Regions from separate parts of the Mesorhizobium sp. P160927 genome, predicted to be linked through region 2. Evidence: predicted binding sites of a transcription regulator. Region 2 holds the regulator's gene; each other region holds the start of a gene.

Region 1 (7,418 bases), 1.2 Mb from region 2:
GGCCAAGCCGAGCGTGACGCGGTTGCCGAAGTGCGCGCCAGCGCCGTCGACATAGCCGTCGAGGCGGCTCGCGCATTGCTCGCCGCCAAGGTTGACGCCAAGGCCGGAGCCGACCTGTTCAGGTCCGCGCTGCAGGACGTGAAGGCCAAGCTGAACTGAGCGTTCTTCAGTCGCTGACATGAAGCCGCCCGGGCAACCTGGCGGCTTTTTTTGTTGGGAGAAAGCGGCGCGTCAAAGCGGCCAATCTCCGCCCTCGTGGGCAAGATCGGCATTACCACTGCCGTCGCCTTACTCCAGCCCGGCCAAGCTCTCTTCCTCAACCACATCCGTCCCGCCCAGTCGGAACGGCGCAAACGAGGAGCGATGCAGTCGAGCCACTGGCCCATGCGCCTCGATCGCCGTGCGGTGCCGGACCGTGGCGTAGCCCATATGGACTTCGAAGCCGTAGCGGTCGTGATGATTGCCGCAGCCGCGCATCATGCGGTCGCGCATGACCTTGGCGACGATCGAGGCCGCGGCGATCGACTGGGAGCGCTGGTCGCCCTTGATCAGCGCGCGCCCCTCGCAGGGCAACCCCGGCGGCACGTCGCGCCCATCCGCGAGCGCGAGCTTAGCCTGCACCGGCAGCCCGACCAGTGCGCGGCGCATCGCTTCGAGGCTCGCCTTGAGGATGTTGCTGCCATCGATGCCCTCGGCGCTGATCGACGCCATCGAGACGCCGAGAGCGGAGCCGATGATGTGCAGGAACAGCGCTTCGCGCTGCAAGTGGCTAAGCCGCTTGGAATCGTCGAGACCCTCGGGAATATTGGCGGGGTCGAGCACCACTGCCGCCGCGACCACAGGACCCGCGAGCGGGCCGCGGCCGGCTTCGTCCATCCCCGCGACCGGCCACAAACCATCGGCCATCGCCTTCGTCTCGAAGGAGAAATCGGGTTTCTCGACGATTTCGAAGAGAGGCGGAGAATCAGAACGCGCGCGAGCCATGTTGCGGCGAGGTTCGCATCGGCTCCGATTCTCCGCAAGTCCCTCCGGGTCGGGTGGGGCGCCGGACCGGGAGGGCACCGTCTGCAGGCCGGGGCAGGCCGGACGGGATTTCTTTGCCACGGCGGCAATGAACAGCCGAGGCGATTTTCGGTTCAGAGCAGCATCAACTGCTCCTGGTCCTTGCCGGCAGCGACGAACTGGTCGGTCCGCAGCGTACGCCGCTCGGCATTGAGGCCGAGCCGCTTGGCGGTGATTTCGAAGCGCCGGCCGATCTGCCAGGCATAGGGTCCGGCGCCCTTCATGCGCTTGCCCCATTCCGAATCGTAGTCCTTGCCGTCGCGCATCGAACGGATCAGCGACATGACGTGGCGGTAGCGGTCGGGATAGTGGCGCAGCAGCCAGTCCTTGAAGATCGGGCTGACCTCCAGCGGCAGGCGCAGCACCACGTAGCCAGCCTCGCGCGCCCCGGCATGGTGCGCCGAATCGAGGACGCGTTCCATCTCCTGGTCGGTCAGGCCCGGAATGATCGGCGCCACCATCACCGAGGCGGGGATACCGGCATCCGAAAGCTGCCTGATCGCCTCCAGCCGCTTGGTCGGCGTCGATGCGCGAGGCTCCATCGTCCTGGCCAGCATGCGGTCAAGCGTCGTCACCGACAGCGCCACTTTGGCCAAGCCCCGCTCCGCCATGCGCGACAGAATGTCGATGTCGCGCACGACCAGGGCTGATTTGGTGACGATGCCGACCGGGTGGCCGCGCGCCTCCAGCACTTCGAGGATTTCGCGCATGATCCGGTACTGCTTCTCGATCGGCTGATAGGGATCGGTGTTGGTGCCGATGGCGATGGTGCGCGGCTGGTAGCCATCCTTTGACAATTCCTTGTCGAGCAGGCGTGCCGCGTCGGGCTTGGCGAACAACTTGGATTCGAAGTCCAGGCCCGGCGACAGGCCCATGAACGAGTGCGTCGGCCGCGCGAAGCAATAGACGCAACCGTGTTCGCAGCCGCGATAGGGATTGATCGACCGGTCGAAGGAGATGTCGGGCAATTCGTTGCGGGTGATGATGGTGCGCGGCTTTTCCACCTGCACCTCGGTCTTGAAGGGAGGAAGTTCCTCCAGCGAACTCCAGCCGTCGTCGAAGACATGCCGGCTGACAGGTTCGAACCGGCCGGACGGATTGATGCCTGCCGACCGGCCGCGGTTGCGGTCCGGACGGACCCGCATGCCGCTCTGCTCGATCATTGCATTGGCCATTTCGGCTCGTCCTGCTCCGAAGGCTGCAATGTCGGCGCGCATGATCGGTTCCATCTTCGCCCGCTCCCAAGGACTGTTCATGTTGTGTCGAATCGCTCTGCTCATGAAATTATTCCTATTTCGTCGATGAGAACAAATCAAGAACTTTCTATGGTGCGCCGCGAAAACTGGCGCCGATCGACGCTTTCCGGTATTCGGCTAATCATGCTCAGTGTTCTGATTGAAACGCACAATGACGAGGAGGGGCTCGCCCGTACGCTGTCGACGCTGATTGGCGGCGCGGTCGAGGGCGTGGTGCGCGAGGTCGTCGTCTGCGACACCGGCTCCAGCGACCAGACGCATCGCGTCGCCGAGCATGCCGGCTGCCACTATGTGGGGAGCGGCGGCATCGCCGCCGGCATCCGCCAGGCAAAGGGTGACTGGCTGCTGTTTCTCGAGCCGGGTGCGAGGCTGGTGGAGGGCTGGATCGACGCCGTCCTCGCCCATACGGCTAGGCAGACAATGGCGGCCCGGTTCTCGCGGGCGCGGGGCAGCCGTCCACCGTTCCTGGCCCGGGTCTTTTCCGCGAACCGCGCGCTCGCCGACGGACTGGTAATCAGCAAGCGACAGGCGGCATCTCTGTCCAAGAATGCCGGCAGCGCCGAGGCGTTGGCACGAGGTCTGGCGACAAAGAAACTCGACGCCGAGATCTGGGCGGCGCCGCCCAGGTACAAGCGCCGCCGGTAGTGTGCTGAGAGTTCTGCAAATTCGCTGAGAGAGGGCGTTCATGGCAGGCTGGTGATGTTCAACGTCACCTGATTCCCGCGAAGGAACGCCACCATGACCAAGACCGAAGATAAATCCGCCATCGCTGCCGTCAAAGACATTCTGCTTTCGAACCCGGATGGGCTGCACGAAGTGATCCGCGCGGTGATGCAGGAGGTGCTGGAGGCTTTTACGGGGCCGATTTGCCGCGCCGCAGATGTTCGTCCAGGCGCGGCATGATCTCGACGAAGTTACAGGGCATGTGCCGGTAGTCGAGCTGTGGCTCGAGGATGCCGTCCCAGGCGTCCTTGCAGGCGCCGGGCGAGCCCGGCAGCACAAAGACGAAGGTGGCGTTGACGACACCGCCGGTCGCCCGGCTCTGGATCGTCGAGGTGCCGATCTTGTCATAGGAAATGCGGTGGAACACTTCCGAAAAGCCGTCCATGCGCTTTTCGAAGATCGGCTCCAGCGCCTCGGGCGTCACATCGCGTCCGGTAAAACCGGTTCCGCCAGTGGTGATCACGACGTCGATGGCCTTGTCCCGCGACCATGCCAGAACGGTGTCGCGGATTCTTTCGCGGTCGTCGGTGACGATATCGCGGGTGGCCAGGATGTGGCCGGCCTTGGTGATGCGATCGACCAGTGTCTGGCCGGATTTGTCGTCGGCAAGGCTGCGTGTGTCGGAAACAGTCAGCACCGCGATGCGCACCGGAATGAAGGCACGGCTCTCGTCAATTCTGGCCATCTCGCCCAGCCTCCGACGCCATGCTGCGCGTTGCCGCGACGAACCAGTCGGGCTGGCGGCTGCGGATCTCGGCCGCCGCGCGCTTGGCGACATTGCCGGTCTCGAACAGGCCGAAGCACGTCCCACCCGATCCGGACATTCGTGAAAAGCCCGATCCGGCCTTATCAAGCCATGAAAGCGCCCTGCCTATGGCGGGCTGCATCGTAAGGGCTGGCTGCTCGAGATCGTTGCGGGTGATTTCCAGCCAGTTGCGCAGGCTGTGAAAATCGATACTGCGCGGCAGCGGCGGCAGCGGCTCACTATCGCGATGGGAAAGCGCGGCGAAGATTTCCGACGTCGAGACCGGAACGCCCGGATTGACCAGCACGAGACCCAGTGCCGAAAAATCCGGCACTATCGACAGTTCCTCGCCGATGCCGCGCGCGATCAGCGGCTTTGCCGCCAGGCACATCGGCACATCGGCGCCGAGCGAAAGACCGATCCGCGCCAGCTCAACGCTATCGAGCTCTAGCCCCCAGCTCTCGGTCAGCCCGCGCAGCACGGCTGCCGCATCGCTCGAACCTCCGCCCACGCCGGATGCGACCGGAAGGTTCTTTTCGAGCCTGATGCATACGGGCGGCGTGCTCCGAACGCCGGCGGCCTGCCGCAAGGCGTCGCGAGCCTTCAGCACCAGATTGCCGCCATCGAGCGGCACGTCCGCCGCAAAGCGTCCGGACACGCTGAACTCATCGGCGTCGGCCGGCGCGATCTCGATCCTGTCGCCAAAGCGCGTGAACACAGCCAGGCTGTCGATGAGATGATAGCCATCGGCGCGCCTGCCGGTGACGTGCAAAGCTAGGTTTATCTTGGCGGGTGCGGCCCATGTCCGGACACGCTGACCGGATTCCGCGGTCTCGATTGCGAGTAAAATGAGGGTCAGTCCTTGGCCAGCCGGTATTCGCCGGTCCGCGGATCCTTGACCAGCGTTCCCATCGCGCCGTTGGCCGCCTGTTTTTCGGTACGCCGCACCTTGGCCGTCACGCGTTCAGCCTCGCGCACGAAGGTGCGGTAGCCGAAATAGGCGGCGACGCCGACGACGGCGAAGAAAATGATCTGCGGCATGTCAAGCTCCTACCACGCTGGGCCGGTAAGACCGGCCGGTCGGGTCTTTCGGGCAACCATGCTAGACGCTTTCATGGCTTTTTCAAAGCCCGAAGCGCGCCCACGATGCGCGCTCTTCCGCCGCATCGATGACGCCGCTGGCGGCAGCCGCGGCGATATCGGGCGCCGAAAAGCCCTTGCTCGAGCCGAACAGGCCGAAGCGGCCGAACAAACCGCGCGGCGCCGCCACCAGCCTGAGCTGGGTCTTCGGCCCGAAGCGGGTCTTCAGCACCGTGCGCATGTCGCCCAGCGCATCGACGAGGCCGAGCTCCAGGCCTCGCTTGCCGGTCCAGAACAGCCCGGTGAACAGATCCGGATCGTCCGCCAGCTTCGTACCGCGGCGCTCCTTGACCAGATCGATGAAGGTCTCGTGCACTTCGAGCTGCAGCACCTTGAGCCGCTGGACGTCTTCCTTCTTCTCGGGCTTGAATGGATCGAGCACCGCCTTGTTCTGGCCGGCGGTGTGGACACGGCGCTCAACGCCGATCTTCTTCATCAGTTCCGGGAAGCCGAAGGAAGCCGATACCACGCCGATTGAGCCGACGATGGAGGAGGGATCGGCGAAGATCTCATCGCCTGCGACCGCGATCATGTAGCCGCCGGACGCCGCGACATCCTCGACGAAGACCAGGACCTTTTTATTCTTCTCGACCGCAAGGTCGCGGATGCGCTTGAAAATCAGCCGCGACTGCACCGGCGAGCCGCCCGGCGAATTGATCGAGATCGCGACCGCCGGCGCCTCGAAGGAAAACGCTTTTTCGATCAGTCCGGCGGTGGAAGCAAGCGACAGGCTCGGCCGGAACTGCCCCCCGCCGGCCATGATGGTGCCGTGCAGTCGGATGACCGGAACCGTAACGACGGTGGAGCGCCAGGACTTCGGCAGCAGGCGGTTGAAAAGACGTTTCACGATGGCGTGGTCTCCGGCGATGGTTGCAGGCATGTAGGGATTTCCGGGCCAACGGCAATGTGCGGGCCAGGCAACAGTTCAGTCTCCGAACAGCGAGGCGAGCCCGTTGGTGATCATTTCGCTGCGCTCGTCGGGGCCGTTGCCCGATCGCGCGTGAAGCATCAGGGGCGGACGGATGGCGAGCTTTCCTCGTGCCCCAAGGGCCGCCCGCACGATAATGCGGATTGCGGCCGCGTCCGGGCGAGGGTGCACGGCGAGCATCTCGGCTTCGCCGAAGCGGCCTGAAATCGCGTCGAGAATGGCGCCGAGCTGTTCGGGCCGGGCGATGACGGCAAGCCCGCCGCGCGGCCTGACAACCGCCGCCGCACTGCGGATCCAGCTTTCGAACAGCCCATCCTCCATGACGTGCGCTTCCTTTCTTAGCGGCTCGGGAGTGGCGCGGTCCCGTGCGGCGTTGAAAGGCGGGTTCATGATGACGAAGTCGAAATCATTGTCGGCAAGGCCGGTGGCGGCCCGTGCGCGGCCCGACACGGTGACATCGGCGACGAGCACGGCAGCGCGATCGCTGAGGTGCGCATTGCCCGGATGGGCAAGCGTGGCTGCCGCGAAAGACGCCATCTCAGGCGCGCGTTCGACCAGCACAGCCTGGGCACCCGGACAGCGCGACAGCACCGCAAGACCGGCAGCACCGGCGCCGGCCCCGAAATCGGCGAGCCGTCCGCCAAACGAGGATGGTACGGATGCGGCCAGCATCATTGCATCCATCCCGGCGCGATGGCCGCCATGCTTGGGCTGCACGAGCCAGAACCGGCCGCGGTGGAACGCATCGACCGTATGAGCCGGCGTATCCGGGACAAGGGCGGCTGGCGCGGCCGACATTATTTCCCCCGGATCTCGTTGGCGATGCCGGCATCGGTCAGGATGCGGCGCGCGGCGTCGGCCTGGTCGGCATCGACCATGAGGCGTCGCGGCAGGATACCAAGCGAGCCGTCGAGCACGCTCATGTTCTGGTCGGCCACGAAGCAGCCGATCCCGGCATCGCGCATCAGCGATTCGACAAAGGAGATGATGACGGCGTCGTTGGTGCGGATGAGCTCTATCATCGCAAGAAACTCGCAGGTTGCGGCGTGCATGTAAACGTGCGGCCGCATTCCCGCATTTCCCGGCGTTGACACGCTGTCGCCGCCGCGCCAATTCGCCACTTGCCGTGGCCGTGCCAGCGGCCCTAGAGTCTTGTCGGGACTAAGGGTGCCGTCGCACGCGTTATACCAAGACGGGAGTGATTGTCGTGGGTGTCGTTCTCAACATCGAAAACGGGAAGCGGGAGCCCGCCTCCATCAAGGATCTCATCGATCTGACTGCTGCCGATATGGGACGTGTCAACGAGCTGATCCTGTCCAAGGCCGGCTCCGACGTCGAGATGATCCCCGAGGTCGCCAACCACCTGATCTCGTCCGGCGGCAAGCGGCTCAGGCCAATGCTGACGCTAGCTGCGGCGCAGATGTTCGGCTATGCCGGCGAGGGCCACGTCAAGCTCGCCACTTCGGTCGAATTCATGCATACGGCCACGCTTCTGCATGACGACGTGGTCGATGAAAGCGGCATGCGGCGCGGCAAGAAGACCGCCCGCATGATCTGGGGCAAC
Region 2 (7,418 bases):
ACGTCGGCCTTGCCGGCGAACGAAGCGATACGCTGCTGGATGTCATTTACGTTGTCGATGCCGAGCTCGACCACCTCGAAACCGGCGGCCGGTGCCGCCGCCTTGATCTTTTCGACCAAGGCAACGTCATTGGCCTCACCGGGATTATAAGGCACGCCGAAGCGCTTGGCGTTCGGCAGCAGCTTCTTGGTGAAGGCCATCACCGCGGCGACGTCCTGCAGATCGCTGGCGCCGGTCATGCCTTCGTCTCCGGCGTCCCATGATGGCACCAGCTTGGCCGCCACCGGATCGGTGACCGCGGCAAAAACGATCGGAATGCCGGAACCCGCGAGCGCTTTCTTGGCGATCTGCGAGACCGGCGTGGTGATGGTGTAGATCAGCTTGGGCTGCTCGGCCTGCAGCTTGGCGATCATCTGCGGCACCAGCGACGCATCGAAATTGGTGTGGCTCTCCGTGTAGACGACGTCCTTGCCCTCGACGAAGCCGTTATCCGTCAGCGCCTTCTTGAAGCCGGCTATGGCGGCGTTCAATTGCGGGTGCTCGCCGAAATTGGCAATGCCGATACGGATCTGATCGGCCGCGGCACTGCCGGCGCTGACCATCAATGCGCCTGCCAGGGCCAAACCCGACAACCAAGCGGATTTCGACTTCAACATCATTTCCTCCCAGATTTGATCAGGGCCGCTTGGAAACGCGGCTGCTCCGCGATCATGGTCAGTCCGCCGGTCTGTGTCAAACATTATATATAATTGTTGTAGTGACCCAGTATCATATATACTTTTAGCCAGACGACGGATTGATCACGATGCGGGATGAGACGAGTTCCACAAAAACGGAAGCCGCCTATCAGCTGTTGCGGCGCGACATCCTGACCACGCGCCTCATGCCCGGCGCCCCGCTCAAACTGAGTGCGCTGCGCGGCACATATGGCGTCGGTTGGACACCGTTGCGCGAAGCCCTGTCGCGGCTCGAGGCCGAACGCTTGGTCACCGCCATCAGCAATCGTGGTTTTGCCGTGGCTCCGGTGTCGCGGGCCGAGCTGGAGGATCTGGCACGCGCCAGAATGGTGGTCGAGATACCCCTGTTCCTCGAATTGATGGAAAAAGGCGGCAGGGAGTGGGAGGATGCCGTAGTCACTGCCCACTACCGGCTCTCGCGTTGCAAGACGGCGGTCGACGATCCCTCCGACACGGCCGTCGACAGATGGGATGAGAACCACGAGGCTTTCCATGCGGCGCTGCTGAGCGCCGCCACATGCGACTGGCTGTTGCGGTTCCGCTCGACAATCTCGGATCAGTTGCGCCGGCATCATCGCTTTCTTGGTCTGGCGCCGACATTGCGGGCCGCGGCCGGCCTCAAGGACGGCTATGAACAGGCAATGGAGGCGTTGCGCGAAGCGATCGCGATCGAACACCATACCGCGATCATGGAAGCGGCACTCGATCGTGACGTCGAACGGGCCAAGGCGCTGATGACGGCGCATATCGGCTACACACTGCACGTCTATGTTCATAGCGAAGACAGCGGCGCGACCAGATACGCCGCCCGCGCCGGCAGCTTGAAGGGGTCGGGATAACTTCAGCGCTTCCGCGACGCCTATTCGCACGCGCTGGCCGGAGTGCGCCGAACGCCCGGGTCCATGGCCGCCCGGAGCTACCAATGGTTGGCATTTTGGTTTCGTTTCGTTCCGCGAATAATGGATCCATGAAATATACGGTACCCCGTGGGAAGAAGCCTTCCAGATGGCTGATGCCAGCTCCATCGGCGGATAGGCCACAGGCCATTAACCAAACGATTTCAATGTGCCTGCCGATCGCGGAAAGGACCGGTTGCTGACGCCGGCGGGGGCAAAAAACTTCAGACCCCTTAACAAATTCATTAAACTTTAAACGGTTGCAGAACACAACTGGAACAGATAGTGTTTGTTCTGGGTTTGTTTTTTCGATTCTGGTTCAACCTTTCGTTCAATGTCTTGGGGGCCGCCATGCTGACACGCAAGCAACATGAACTGTTGATGTTCATCCACGAACGGCTCAAGGAAAGCGGGATACCGCCTTCCTTCGACGAGATGAAGGAAGCACTCGATCTTGCCTCCAAGTCGGGGATCCATCGCCTGATCACGGCGCTGGAGGAGCGCGGCTTCATTCGCCGGCTACCCAATCGGGCGCGCGCGCTGGAAGTGCTGCGGCTGCCGGACTCGATCGCGCCGGGCCTCAATGCGGCAAAGAAGTTCTCGCCAAGTGTCATCCAAGGCAGCCTTGGCCAAGGCAGTCTCGGACGCCAGATCAGGCCGGCCGCTGCGCCTTCGCGCCTGCCCGCGGCCGGCAACGACGACGATGCGGTTTCAGCCGTGTCCATCCCGGTCATGGGCCGTATCGCCGCCGGTGTGCCGATCGATGCAATCCAGCATCAGACGCATTCGATCTCGGTGCCGCCGGACATGATCATGGGCGGCGAGCACTATGCGCTGGAGGTCAAGGGCGACTCGATGATCGAGGCTGGTATCTTCGATGGGGACACGGTCATTATCCGCAATGCCGACACGGCAAGCCCGGGCGAAATTATCGTGGCTCTGGTCGACGAGGAGGAAGCGACGCTGAAGCGGTTCCGCCGCAAAGGCGCTTCGATCGCGCTCGAGGCCGCCAATCCAGCCTACGAAACACGCATTTTCGGGCCGGACAGGGTCAAGGTACAAGGCAAGCTGGTCGGGTTGATCAGGCGCTACTGAGCCGGCTTTCCATCGGGCTTGTCGGGTTTTTTGTACGGCGGCAGCCCCCTCGCCTCGCGTGAGAATTTTCGCTGTTCGTGCCAGGGTCGGTATGGTCCGTCGACGGCGAATTCGATCCCGGCCCGGGTCGTGGCCGACTGGGGATTGAAGAAGACGGCAGCGCTTCCCTTGCGGGCGAGCTGCCGTTTGGTGACGACGAGAACCAGTGGATTGTGGCAGGCGTCATAGGCGGTCGCGTCGTTCACGATGATCAGGTCAGCGAAAGCGCAGGCTTTCCAGGTGGTCTTGCGGTCCTCGACATAAGCAATGATCGCGCCGGAAGGGTGCCTGGCAAGGCACAGGCCTTCGCGGCAGTAGAAGGGCGATCCCGGCGGCAGGTCGGCGGGACTGGCAACGTCGAATTGCCCGTCTGTCTTGTCGAACATTTCCGGTTTGACGATTGTTTCGGAGATCAGAGCGCGCTTCCAGTTGTCGGTTGCGAATTCGTTCGGACGTTCCCGGTTGACGGCCAGTTCGCCATTGCCGATCGGCAGCGCGACCAGCCGCGCATCTTCCGAGATCAGCACATCGGGCGCGCGCGTGTGCGACACAGTCAACAGGCCGGCGAGCGCGAATGGCAGCGCCGCGAGCCGCAGCCAGGTCGTCGCCATCGTCGCGATAACCAGCGCGACGGTGACCAGCAGCACGGATTGCTGCGAAATCAGCCCGACTCCGTCGACCGGAGAGCGCTCCGATATCCACGCCGACACGGCGATCATCGCCGTCAGGCCCTTGCCCATGAGGTAGAGAGCCGGCCAATCCAGTCCGAATGGCATCAGCAGCGCGCTAGCGACGGCCAGGAACATCACGACCGACACGATCGGCATCACGGCCAGATTGGCGAACAGGCTGAGGGGCGATACCCGCTGGAAATGCCAGATGGCAAACAGTGCCGTGGCGCTGCCGGCGATAATGGACGTCATGGCCAATCCACCTGTCGCCAGCAGGAATTTTCGCGTCAGGAGCCCGGGCAGGGATCGCTTTGGCGGCGGTGGCCTGGTCTTTCCCGCACGGTGATCGGCCCAGCCGGCATAAGCGCCAACCAGGGCCGCGGTCGCGGCGAACGACATCTGAAAGCTTGGGCCGACGACCTCGTGCGGCGAGACCAGGATGACGGCGATCGCCGAGATCGCCAGATTGCGCATGGTCAGCGCAGCGCGATCGAAGAAGACGGCAATCAGCATCACCGCCAACATGATGAAGCTGCGTTCGGCCGCAACGACGACACCGGAAATCATGAGATAGGCGGCGATCGAGAACAGTGCGGCGGCGGCGGCGTATTTCTTCACCGGCCGGCGCGCGGAAAAGTCTGGTAACAGTGCGAAGGCACCACGCAGCAGACCCATGATGGTGCCGGCCACAAGCGCCATATGCAGTCCCGAAATAGAGATGATGTGATAGATGCCGGTACGCCGCATCGCTTCATTGATTTCATCGGGTATGCCGGCGCGCACGCCGACGATCAGCGCCGCCGCGATCTCGCCTTCAGCGCCGCCGACGCTGCCCCTGATGTGGTCGGCGATGGCTTCGCGGGCATTTTCAACGCCTGAGAAAAGGCGAGCCGATAGCGGCATCTCACCGTCAGCGGGGGAAACAACCGTCGGATTGCCGAGGAAGAAGCCGCTGCCGCCGATGCCGGCGAAATAACTGTCGAAAGAGAAGTCGTAACTGTCCGGCCGGACCGGGCCGGTCGGCGGCAACAGTTTGGCGTAGCCTGTGATGAGCGAGCCGGCGGTCATTCCCGGCGGTATCTTGCGTGCGGAAAGCCGGACCCTTTCCGGCGCATAGCGCAGTTTCGGCCGCGCGGTCGAAATCACGTCCATGGTCAGCCGGATGCGGCCGCTCTCCATCTCTTCGAGCGAGACCACGCGGCCGGTCAATTGCGTGGAGATTTCCGAACCCAGCATACGGGTTCCGGCTCGCCATGTTTCGACCTTCGCCGCGAGTAAGCCCAGCGCGCACAACAGCACTGCCATGAAACACAGATGGGTTTTCGACCACGAACGCGAGACGAAGGCACAGACCGCCATCAGCACCACGACCGCGACGGGCTTTGCAAAGTCGGGCTCGGACGCCAGCGAGAAATAGGCGATCGCCCCAACGGTCAGACAGACCGGCACCAGCAGGAACGCGATGCCCCGGTCGAGTTCGAGCTCCGCCGCCTTGGCCACGCCATGGCGCAGGCGAGGCAAGGATATCGGGCCGATTTGCCGGCGCACGCGCACGATCCTGCCCCCGGCAGGAGACGGCGCCGGCGCCGGCCCACCCGCCCGCAGCGGCCCGGTTTCGGGCGCAGCCACGAGCGGCGATGGCAGTGGGATCGTCGGAGGCGCCGCAAAAAGGGATCGCTCGCTGACGCCGACAGCGGCATCCTCGCTTCGATCCGAGCTCCGGCCTCTTCCAGTCATCGGGTCTGCCCCTTGCACCCTCGACGCCCTATGCTACATGAACGCGCAACGCGCGAAAGTCCGCACGTTCCGCACCCAGCTTCAGACGTTTTCCGAGAGTTCCATGCCCGACAAGGTCATCACCCGTTTTGCCCCCTCGCCGACCGGCTATCTGCACATCGGCGGCGCGCGCACGGCGCTCTTCAACTGGCTCTATGCAAAGCATACCGGCGGCACGATGCTGCTGCGCATCGAGGACACCGATCGCGAGCGTTCGACCGATGCGGCCACATTGGCCATTCTCGATGGCCTGACCTGGCTCGGCCTTTCGTGGGACGGTGACGCGGTCTCTCAATTCGAGCGTGCGCCGCGCCATCGCGAGGTAGCCGAGGAACTGGTGCGCCTGGGCAAGGCCTATTACAGCTACGAGACTTCAGCCGAGCTCGAGGCAATGCGCGAGGCTGCACGCGCCAAGGGCCTGCCGCCACGGTATAACGGCCATTGGCGTGACCGCGACCCGTCGGAGGCGCCGTCCGGCGTCAAGGGCGCCATCCGCATCAAGGCACCGACCGAGGGCGAGACGGTGGTGAAGGACCGGGTCCAGGGAGACGTGCGCTTCCCCAACAAGGATCTCGACGACTTCATCATCCTGCGTTCGGACGGCAACCCGACCTACATGCATGCCGTCGTCGTCGACGATCACGACATGGGCGTCACTCACATCATCCGTGGCGACGATCACCTGACCAACGCCGCCCGCCAGACCGTGATCTACAACGCCATGGGCTGGGACGTGCCGTCGATGTCACATATCCCGCTGATCCATGGCGCCGACGGCGCCAAGCTGTCGAAGCGCCACGGCGCGCTCGGCGTCGAAGCCTATCGCGCCATGGGCTATCTGCCGGAGGCGCTGCTCAATTACCTTGCGCGGCTCGGCTGGAGCCATGGCGACGACGAGATCATGTCGATCGAGGACATGGTCTCGTGGTTCGACATTGGCGACGTCAACAAGGGCGCGGCGCGCTTCGATTTCGCCAAGCTGGAAGCGATCAACGGGGCGCATATGCGCCGTATGGCCGACACCGAGCTGTTCGATATCTTCATCGCCACCTTGCCCTATCTGGAGGGAGGCCCGGCGATGGCGGCGCGCCTCGACGAGAAGAACAAGACGCAGCTGCTGGCAGCACTTCCGGGCCTGAAGGAGCGCGCCAAGACGCTGGTCGAGCTTCTCGACGGCGCCGGCTTCCTGTTTGCCGCTCGGCCGCTGCCGATCGACGACAAGGCGGCACTGCTGCTCAATGACGATGCGCGCAAGATCCTGCGTGGCGCTCACGAAGCTTTGAAGTCGCTGTCACACGACTGGACGGCGGCCACGGCCGAGGCCGTGATCCGCGACTTCGCGTCGGCTGGCGGCCACAAGCTTGGCGCCGTGGCCCAGCCGTTGCGGGCTGCCTTGACCGGCAAGAGCACGTCACCGGGCGTATTCGACGTGCTTGCCGTTCTGGGGCGTGAGGAAAGCCTGGCGCGCATAGGGGATCAAATCGATTAGGAGCAAACTGGCCCAAGAAGATTGGCATTGAAAGGCGGGTTTCGCAGTGCAACATTAGGCCTTGGCCCAATCTGGCACGCACCTCCTAGAATGCGGTGGCGAATACGTACATTGCGGTGATTTCAACGTGTCGCTCCGCGGAATTTGCCTTTGCCGGCATGAGGAAACAAGAAGGAGTTTGCAATGACCGAAGCTGCGAAAAAACTGGATGTGGGCGGCCAAGAGGAGGCCACGGCAACGCTGGAATTCGCCGGCAAGACTCACGAATTCAAGGTGCGAAGCGGCTCGGTCGGGCCTGACGTCATCGACATCGCCTCGCTCTACAGCACCACTGGCGCCTTTACCTATGACCCCGGCTTCACCTCGACGGCAAGCTGCGAGTCGGAGATCACCTTCATCGATGGCGACGCCGGCATCCTGCTGCATCGGGGCTATCCGATCGACCAGTTGGCCGAACATGGCGACTTCCTCGAAGTCTGCTACCTCCTGCTCTACGGCGAATTGCCGACCAAGGCGCAGAAGGACGATTTCGACTACCGCGTGACGCGCCATACAATGGTGCACGAGCAGATGTCGCGCTTTTTCACCGGCTTCCGCCGCGACGCGCACCCGATGGCGGTGATGTGCGGCGTGGTCGGCGCGCTGTCGGCCTTCTATCACGACTCGACCGACATCTCCGACCCGTACCAGCGCATGGTTGCCTCCATGCGCCTGA
Region 3 (7,418 bases), 370 kb from region 2:
GAATCCGTCGAACTGAAGCCGGCCGATCTCAAAGCGCTGGCCGAGGCGCGCGCCACGGCCTGAAGCGCGGCCAGCGCACCATTGTATAATTTGCCGGTGTCAGAATTTGATGGCTTTTGAGGCGAATTTCCATGGACAGCCAAATCGTACCACTGGTTTTCGCATCGCTATTAATAATGGCGTTTGCCTATTTCGCGTACCACCGTGTTTACCGATACGCTAAGCGTAATCTATTTTTGGACATGAATTTGAGTAACAGAGAGATACGGATGTCTCTTGATTTACATATATTGTGTAAACCTATACCAGTAAATATTATGCTCATGTACGTTGCGTTCGAGTTGTGTATTCCAGCCGTTACCGGTTTGTTTGGAATTTACGCGTTCAAGGCAGATAGAATCGATATGGCTGTACTGCTTGGAATTTCAACCATTTTTGGTTTGATAGCCGCTTTTGGCGGGCTCTACAGGATGATCAAAGCGCTCTAGGAACATGATTCTTCTTGTAGTGGAAATCGCTACTCAACCCACATGCCGGTCCGCTTGTGCCAGTCGGCGATCGATTCCTCGGGATAGACCTCGAACACCTTGTCGCTCGGTCCGACATCAGGCTCGACCCAGTTCGCCTTGTATTTCAGCATCAGATGCACCTTCTCCGGCGGCTTGGGCAGGTCGATGTCGATCGCCGACGCGAAGGGATGCACCAGCTCTGGCCAGGTTGGGTCGTAGAGCCAGAGCGCCGACCCGCATTTGCGGCAAAAATTGCGCTCCCCGGTCGAGATCTCGCAGTGGGGATGCTCGTCATCCTCGATCTCGGCGCGATAGACGCCGAGATTGCTCTTGCCTCTGATGTTCAGCGTGTCGTTGACGGCGCCGAGATTGATGGCGAAGCCGCCGCCGCCCTGCTGCTTGCGACAGATCGAGCAGTAGCACAGCATGAATGGCACGGGTGTGTGGCTTTCCACCTCGAAACGCACGGCGCCGCAGCGACAGGACCCCTTGAGCAGCACAGGCATGGCAAAAACTCCGACAGGATAGTCACAACCTGTCAGCATGATTTTGGTTGCGGCGATGACAAGGCCAAATGCCGGTGACATGATCGCGGCATGGACAATGAGCGCATAGCAGAACTGTTCGACGGCCTCGGTCCGGTCAGCATCCGAAAACTATTCGGCGGCAAGGGCATCTATTTCGACGGCGTCATCGTCGCCATCGTGCTGCGCGGCGAATTGCTGCTGAAAGCCGACGAGCAGAGCGCATCGGAGTTCCAAGCCGCGGGCTGCCGGCAATGGACCTACACCGGCTCTCGCCACGGCAAGCTTGTCGCAATGCCCTATTGGAGCATTCCCGACAGCGCTTTCGACGATCCCGACGAAATGACGGTGTGGGCGCGACGCGCCTATGAGGCTGGGCGGCGGGCGGGGAAGTAGGCTCCCGCCAGCGCGAGGCCACCCCCTCATCCGGCCGCTTCGCGGCCACCTTCTCCCCGCCGGGAGAAGAGGTTTGCGTTGAAGCTGCAAGCTCCTCTCCCCTCGGGGAGAGGTCGGATTGCCCCGAATTGCTCCCGGTAATTCGACCTTGGCAAACCGGATGAGGGGGGACTTTCTTGGCAGACCCTACAGCGCCTTGGCGATCTCAGCCGCCAGCCTTGCATTGTTCTCGACCAGCGCGATGTTGGTCTTCAGGCTGCGGCCGCCGGTGAGTTCGAGGATTTTTCCCAGCAGGAACGGCGTCACGGCCTTGCCGGTGACGTTGAGGGCTTCGGCCGCCTTTTGGGCGGCTTCGATGTAGCCCGCCATTTCTTCAGCGGGGATTTCGTGGGATTCCGGCACGGGATTGGCAATCAGCATGCCGCCGCCCGAGCCCAGAGCGAGGCGTGTCCGGTAGAAATGCGCGATATCTTCCGGTCTGTGCAAGGTCAATGGCGCCCGGAACGGTGACTGCCGCGACCAGAAGGCCGGCATCGTCTCGCAGCCATGGCCGACCACGGGCACGCCGCGGGTCTCCAACACTTCCAGCGTCTTTTCGATGTCGAGGATCGCCTTGGCGCCGGCCGAGACGACGATGACCGGTGTACGCGCCAATTCATCGAGGTCGGCCGAGATGTCGAAGCTCTTTTCCGCCCCCTTGTGCACGCCGCCAATGCCGCCGGTGGCGAACACCTTTATCCCGACCATATCAGCGGCGATCATGGTAGCGGCGACGGTGGTGCCACCGGTGCGGCCTTGCGCGACGGCGAAGCCGAGATCGGCGCGCGACAGCTTCATGGCGTCACCGGTCATCGCCAGCGATTCGCGTTCGCCGTCCGAAAGCCCGATCTTGATGCGGCCGTTGACCACCGCGATGGTTGCAGGCACCGCGCCGCCGTCAGAGATGATCTTTTCGACATTGGCCGCCATGGCGCCATTGTCGGGGTAGGGCATGCCATGGGTGATGATGGTACTTTCGAGCGCCACCACCGGGCGCCCGGCGGCCAGGGCCTGCGCCACCGGTACGTGGATATCGATGAAGGGGCGAGCGGTCTCTGGCGTCATTCTCTGATCTCCAATCCGGAGTGCGGCGCATCCATCAGGAAAGCGTGGCTTCGATGCGCGTTATGAATTTGCCGGTCTCATGCCACTTCCCTGGCATCCGGCACAAGGGCCAGCGCTTCCGCGAAGCTCGCCGCGGTGAATTCGGGCACTGCATTGGCGCTTTCGATGGCCAGCGTTGCCGCGGCGACGCCCTCGCGCACGGCCTGGCGCAGTGGCAGGCCGCGCAGCAGTGCTGCGACCGTCGCACCTGCCAGCGCGTCGCCGGCGCCGGTGACATCGGCGACTTTTCTGGGGACAGGCGGCAGGATCGAAAAGGCGCCTGCCTCGTCGAAACCCAGCACAGGGCCGTTACCGGCCGTGACCACGCCGCGGGCAAGGCCGCTGCACCGCAACCCATCGACCATTTCCCGCTCGGCGGCCCCTGCATTGACGCCTGCCAGCACGACGGCCTCTCGCCGGTTCATGAAGAGCTGGGCCAGCCCGCCGAGAACCGGTATCAGCCGCGTTACCTTCGCCGGCGAAATCGCGATGGCGAAAACCGGTTTGCCGGCGGCGAGCGACAGCAGCCGCTCCAGGGCGGCCGACGGCAAATTGGCGTCGCACAGGATGGCATCGGCGGCGGCCACCTCCTGGCGTATCTTGGAACGCCTGATCTGTTTGGGAAAAGCCAGGTCATACAGCGCCATGTCGGCAAAGCCGACGATCAATTCGCCCTCGCGATCGATCAATGCCGTGTAGCTCGGCGTGGTACGGTCGAGGAACACCGCCGAAAGATCAGCGATGCCTGCCTCGGCGATGGCCCGTGAAACCGTATCGGCCGACGCATCGCCGCCCCGCATCGACAACAGGGAGGCCGACACGCCGCGCCGCACCATGCTGCGCAACGCATTGAAGACGCCCCCGCCGACATCCTCGCGCATCGTGCCGGGGTTGGAGGCGGCCGGCACGTAGGGACCGTACACCTGGCCACGCCGGTCGATATGGGCGCCGCCCACGGCTAGTATCTTCGGGGATTTCACCATGGCGGCGATATGACCTTTGTTGTTGCAGCCGCACAAGCGCTAGAGTGCGCGACAGAGCTCCGCATGCGGGTCGGCGATTCGGCCGGGCGATACGATCGAGCCGTCTGGCCCAATGCGCAGCCCGTTCATGCCCGGGATTGCGAGACAAAAAAAGAACAAATCGCAATATCGCTTGTTTTTCAGTTGGTTGTCACCCCTTGCCAAATGAGAACAAAAAAGGTACAAAATGGCAGGGATTACGGATTGTCCGGCCTTCATTGACGACCAAGGGGTGATGTATCATGGCTCAGAATTCTTTGCGGCTGGTAGAGGATAAGGCAGTGGACAAATCAAAGGCTCTGGATGCGGCGCTGTCGCAAATCGAGCGGGCTTTCGGCAAGGGCTCGATCATGCGGCTCGGCGCCAACGAGCAGGTCGTCGAGATCGAGACGGTGCCGACCGGCTCGCTCGGTCTCGACATCGCGCTCGGCGTCGGTGGCTTGCCGCGCGGCCGTATCATCGAGATCTATGGGCCGGAAAGCTCCGGTAAGACGACCCTGGCCCTGCACACCGTGGCTGAAGCCCAGAAGAAGGGCGGCATCTGCGCCTTCGTCGATGCCGAACACGCGCTCGATCCGGTCTACGCCCGCAAGCTCGGCGTCGATCTTGAAAACCTGCTGATCTCGCAGCCCGACACCGGCGAGCAGGCGCTGGAGATTTGCGACACGCTGGTGCGTTCCGGCGCCATCGACGTGCTGGTGGTCGATTCGGTGGCGGCGCTGACGCCGCGTGCCGAGATCGAGGGCGAGATGGGCGATTCGCTGCCGGGCCTGCAGGCCCGCCTGATGAGCCAGGCGTTGCGCAAGCTGACCGCCTCGATCTCGCGCTCCAACACCATGGTCATCTTCATCAATCAGATTCGCATGAAGATCGGCGTCATGTTCGGTTCGCCCGAAACCACGACCGGCGGCAACGCACTGAAATTCTACGCTTCGGTTCGCCTTGACATCCGCCGTATCGGCTCGGTCAAGGATCGCGACGAGGTCGTCGGCAACCAAACCCGCGTCAAGGTGGTCAAGAACAAGCTGGCGCCGCCCTTCAAGGTGGTCGAGTTCGACATCATGTATGGCGAGGGCGTCTCCAAGACCGGCGAACTGGTCGATCTTGGCGTCAAGGCCGGCGTGGTCGAGAAATCGGGCGCCTGGTTCTCCTACAATTCGCAACGTCTCGGCCAGGGCCGCGAGAATGCGAAACTGTTCCTGCGCGACAATCCCGACACCGCGCGCGAGATCGAGCTGGCGCTCAGGCAGAATGCCGGATTGATCGCCGAAAAATTCCTCGAAAATGGTGGCTCCGAGGGCAATGGCGACGACGGTTTTGAGGACGAAGCCGGCGCGATGTAGGCAACGGCCGGAGTTTGGCCATAAATCCAGCCTATTACCCGATGCTTAAGTAACAGAGTTCTGTAGTAACGCGTTCCAAACCGCCGGCCATCGCGCTGGCGGTTTTCGTTTGGGCGGCCCCGCAAGTGCCGGTGCAAAGCGCGAATTGGCTTAATTCCGTGTTTCTGGACAGGGTCAAGAGCTACGGCTAAAAGGCCAACTCCATCTTCTAGAAAATACAGAGCCATCTCCCGCCGGTCCGGCCGGCGGCTCTCTTGAAAAGGCAGTATCCATGAGTGGCGTCAACGAGATCCGGTCGACCTTTCTCGACTATTTCCGCAAGGAGGGCCACGAGGTCGTGGCCTCGAGCCCGCTGGTGCCGCGCAACGATCCGACATTGATGTTCACCAATGCCGGCATGGTGCAGTTCAAGAACGTCTTCACCGGTTTGGAGAAGCGACCCTATTCGCGTGCCACCACAGCTCAGAAAAGCGTTCGCGCCGGCGGCAAGCACAACGATCTCGACAATGTCGGCTATACCGCGCGCCACCTGACCTTCTTCGAGATGCTGGGCAATTTCTCTTTCGGCGATTACTTCAAGGAGCGTGCCATCGAGCTTGCCTGGAACCTCATCACCAGGGAGTTCGGGCTGAAGAAGGACAAGCTGCTGGTCACCGTCTATCACACGGACGACGAGGCGGCCGGCTTCTGGAAGAAGATCGCTGGTTTCTCCGACGATCGCATCATCCGCATCCCGACCTCGGACAATTTCTGGGCGATGGGCGACACCGGTCCTTGCGGACCATGCTCGGAAATCTTCATCGATCGTGGCGGGCACATCTGGGGTGGGCCTCCCGGCAGTCCCGAGGAAGACGGCGATCGCTTCCTTGAATTCTGGAACCTGGTGTTCATGCAGTACGAGCAGGTGACGAAAGAGGAGCGGGTCGACCTGCCGCGCCCTTCGATCGACACAGGGATGGGCCTGGAGCGCATGGCATCCATCCTGCAAGGGGTGGAGAGCGTCTTCGAGACCGACCTGTTTCGTCATTTGATCGATGCGGCGTCCTCGGCACTTGGGCGCGCGCCCGACGCCGAAACGGTCGCGTCCTACCGCGTCATTGCCGACCATCTGCGCTCGTCCTCCTTCCTGGTCGCCGACGGCGTGCTGCCGTCGAACGAAGGCCGCGGCTATGTGCTGCGCCGCATCATGCGCCGCGCCATGCGCCATGCGCAGTTGCTGGGGGCGAACGAGCCGCTGATGTGGAAGCTGGTGCCGGCGCTGGTGCGCGAGATGGGCCAGGCCTATCCCGAACTGGCACGCGGCGAAACGATGATTGCCGAGACCCTGAAACTCGAGGAGACCCGCTTCCGCAAGACGCTGGTGCGTGGCCTCGGGCTGCTCTCCGAGGCGACGGAGAAGCTCGGCGCCGGCGACATGCTCGATGGCGAAACGGCGTTCAAGCTCTACGACACCTATGGTTTCCCGCTCGACCTGACGCAGGATGCGCTGCGACAGCGCGGCATCTCGGTCGACCTTGCCGGTTTCACCAATGCGATGGAGCAGCAGAAGGCGGAGGCGCGCAAGCACTGGGCCGGGTCCGGCGAGGCCGCCACCGAGACGGTTTGGTTTTCCGTGCGTGAAAAGACCGGCGCCACCGAATTCCTCGGCTACGAAACCGAGCAGGCGGAAGGCCTCATCGAGGCGCTGGTCAAGGATGGCAAGACCGTCGACAGCGCCGGCAAGGGCGATGCGGTCGCCGTGGTCGTCAACCAGACGCCCTTCTATGGCGAGTCCGGGGGCCAGATGGGTGACACCGGCATGATCTCGGGCGAGGGCTTCTCGATCGAGGTTTCCGACACGCAGAAGAAGGCCGATGGCCTTTTCGTGCATCTCGGCAAGGTGGTCGCAGGCATGGTCAGGGCGGGTGCCGCGGTCGAACTGAAGGTCGATCATGCCAGGCGCTCCAGGCTGCGCGCCAACCACTCCGCGACGCACCTGATCCACGAGGCGTTGCGCGAGGTGCTGGGCACCCATGTCGCGCAGAAGGGCTCGCTGGTCGCACCCGAGCGTCTGCGCTTCGACATCTCGCACAACAAGCCGATCTCCGCGCAGGAGCTGGAAGAGGTCGAGCGCATGGCCAACGAGATCGTCGTGCAGAATGGCCCGGTGACCACGCGCCTGATGTCGGTCGACGACGCCATTGCCGAGGGCGCGATGGCGCTGTTCGGCGAGAAGTATGGCGATGAGGTGCGCGTCGTGTCGATGGGCACGGGCTTGCATGGCGCCAAGGCCAACCGGCCTTATTCGGTCGAGCTCTGCGGCGGCACGCATGTCAGGGCGACCGGCGATATCGGCCTGGTGCGCATCGTCTCGGATGGTGCTGTCGCCGCCGGCGTGCGCCGCATCGAGGCGTTGACCGGCGAAGCCGCGCGCAGGCATCTCGATGAGCAGGACCGACGCCTGAAGACCACGGCGGCGACGCTTAAGATATCGCCCGCGGA

The links. The regulator LexA, encoded in region 2, represses DNA repair genes until DNA is damaged. The targets are predictions, from matches to a motif close to TGTTCNNNNTGTGTTCNG.
Region 1: the regulator LexA is predicted to act here: its motif matches at 2,366-2,383, upstream of AC3CB8_RS14275 (PA0069 family radical SAM protein).
Region 3: the regulator LexA is predicted to act here: its motif matches at 3,762-3,779, upstream of recA (recombinase RecA).

What each region holds. Positions count from the first base shown of each region.
Region 1 is NZ_JBYMDW010000001.1:2,974,301-2,981,718, forward strand. It holds gene AC3CB8_RS14265 (F0F1 ATP synthase subunit B) at 1-159, shown strand, start outside; gene rnhB (ribonuclease HII) at 289-984, opposite strand; gene AC3CB8_RS14275 (PA0069 family radical SAM protein) at 1,137-2,291, opposite strand; gene AC3CB8_RS14280 (glycosyltransferase) at 2,442-2,963, shown strand; gene AC3CB8_RS14285 (hypothetical protein) at 3,057-3,221, shown strand; gene moaB (molybdenum cofactor biosynthesis protein B) at 3,172-3,726, opposite strand; gene AC3CB8_RS14295 (4-(cytidine 5'-diphospho)-2-C-methyl-D-erythritol kinase) at 3,713-4,636, opposite strand; gene AC3CB8_RS14300 (membrane protein) at 4,642-4,827, opposite strand; gene AC3CB8_RS14305 (S49 family peptidase) at 4,910-5,773, opposite strand; gene AC3CB8_RS14310 (tRNA1(Val) (adenine(37)-N6)-methyltransferase) at 5,852-6,652, opposite strand; gene AC3CB8_RS14315 (putative signal transducing protein) at 6,652-6,876, opposite strand; gene AC3CB8_RS14320 (polyprenyl synthetase family protein) at 7,062-7,418, shown strand, end outside.
Region 2 is NZ_JBYMDW010000001.1:4,124,947-4,132,364, forward strand. It holds gene AC3CB8_RS20170 (ABC transporter substrate-binding protein) at 1-656, opposite strand, end outside; gene AC3CB8_RS20175 (GntR family transcriptional regulator) at 806-1,576, shown strand; gene lexA (transcriptional repressor LexA) at 1,985-2,728, shown strand; gene AC3CB8_RS20185 (ComEC/Rec2 family competence protein) at 2,722-5,175, opposite strand; gene gltX (glutamate--tRNA ligase) at 5,279-6,703, shown strand; gene gltA (citrate synthase) at 6,887-7,418, shown strand, end outside.
Region 3 is NZ_JBYMDW010000001.1:3,754,869-3,762,286, forward strand. It holds gene sufA (Fe-S cluster assembly scaffold SufA) at 1-63, shown strand, start outside; gene AC3CB8_RS18195 (GFA family protein) at 518-1,015, opposite strand; gene AC3CB8_RS18200 (TfoX/Sxy family protein) at 1,106-1,429, shown strand; gene AC3CB8_RS18205 (pseudouridine-5'-phosphate glycosidase) at 1,616-2,533, opposite strand; gene AC3CB8_RS18210 (carbohydrate kinase family protein) at 2,611-3,555, opposite strand; gene recA (recombinase RecA) at 3,837-4,937, shown strand; gene alaS (alanine--tRNA ligase) at 5,209-7,418, shown strand, end outside.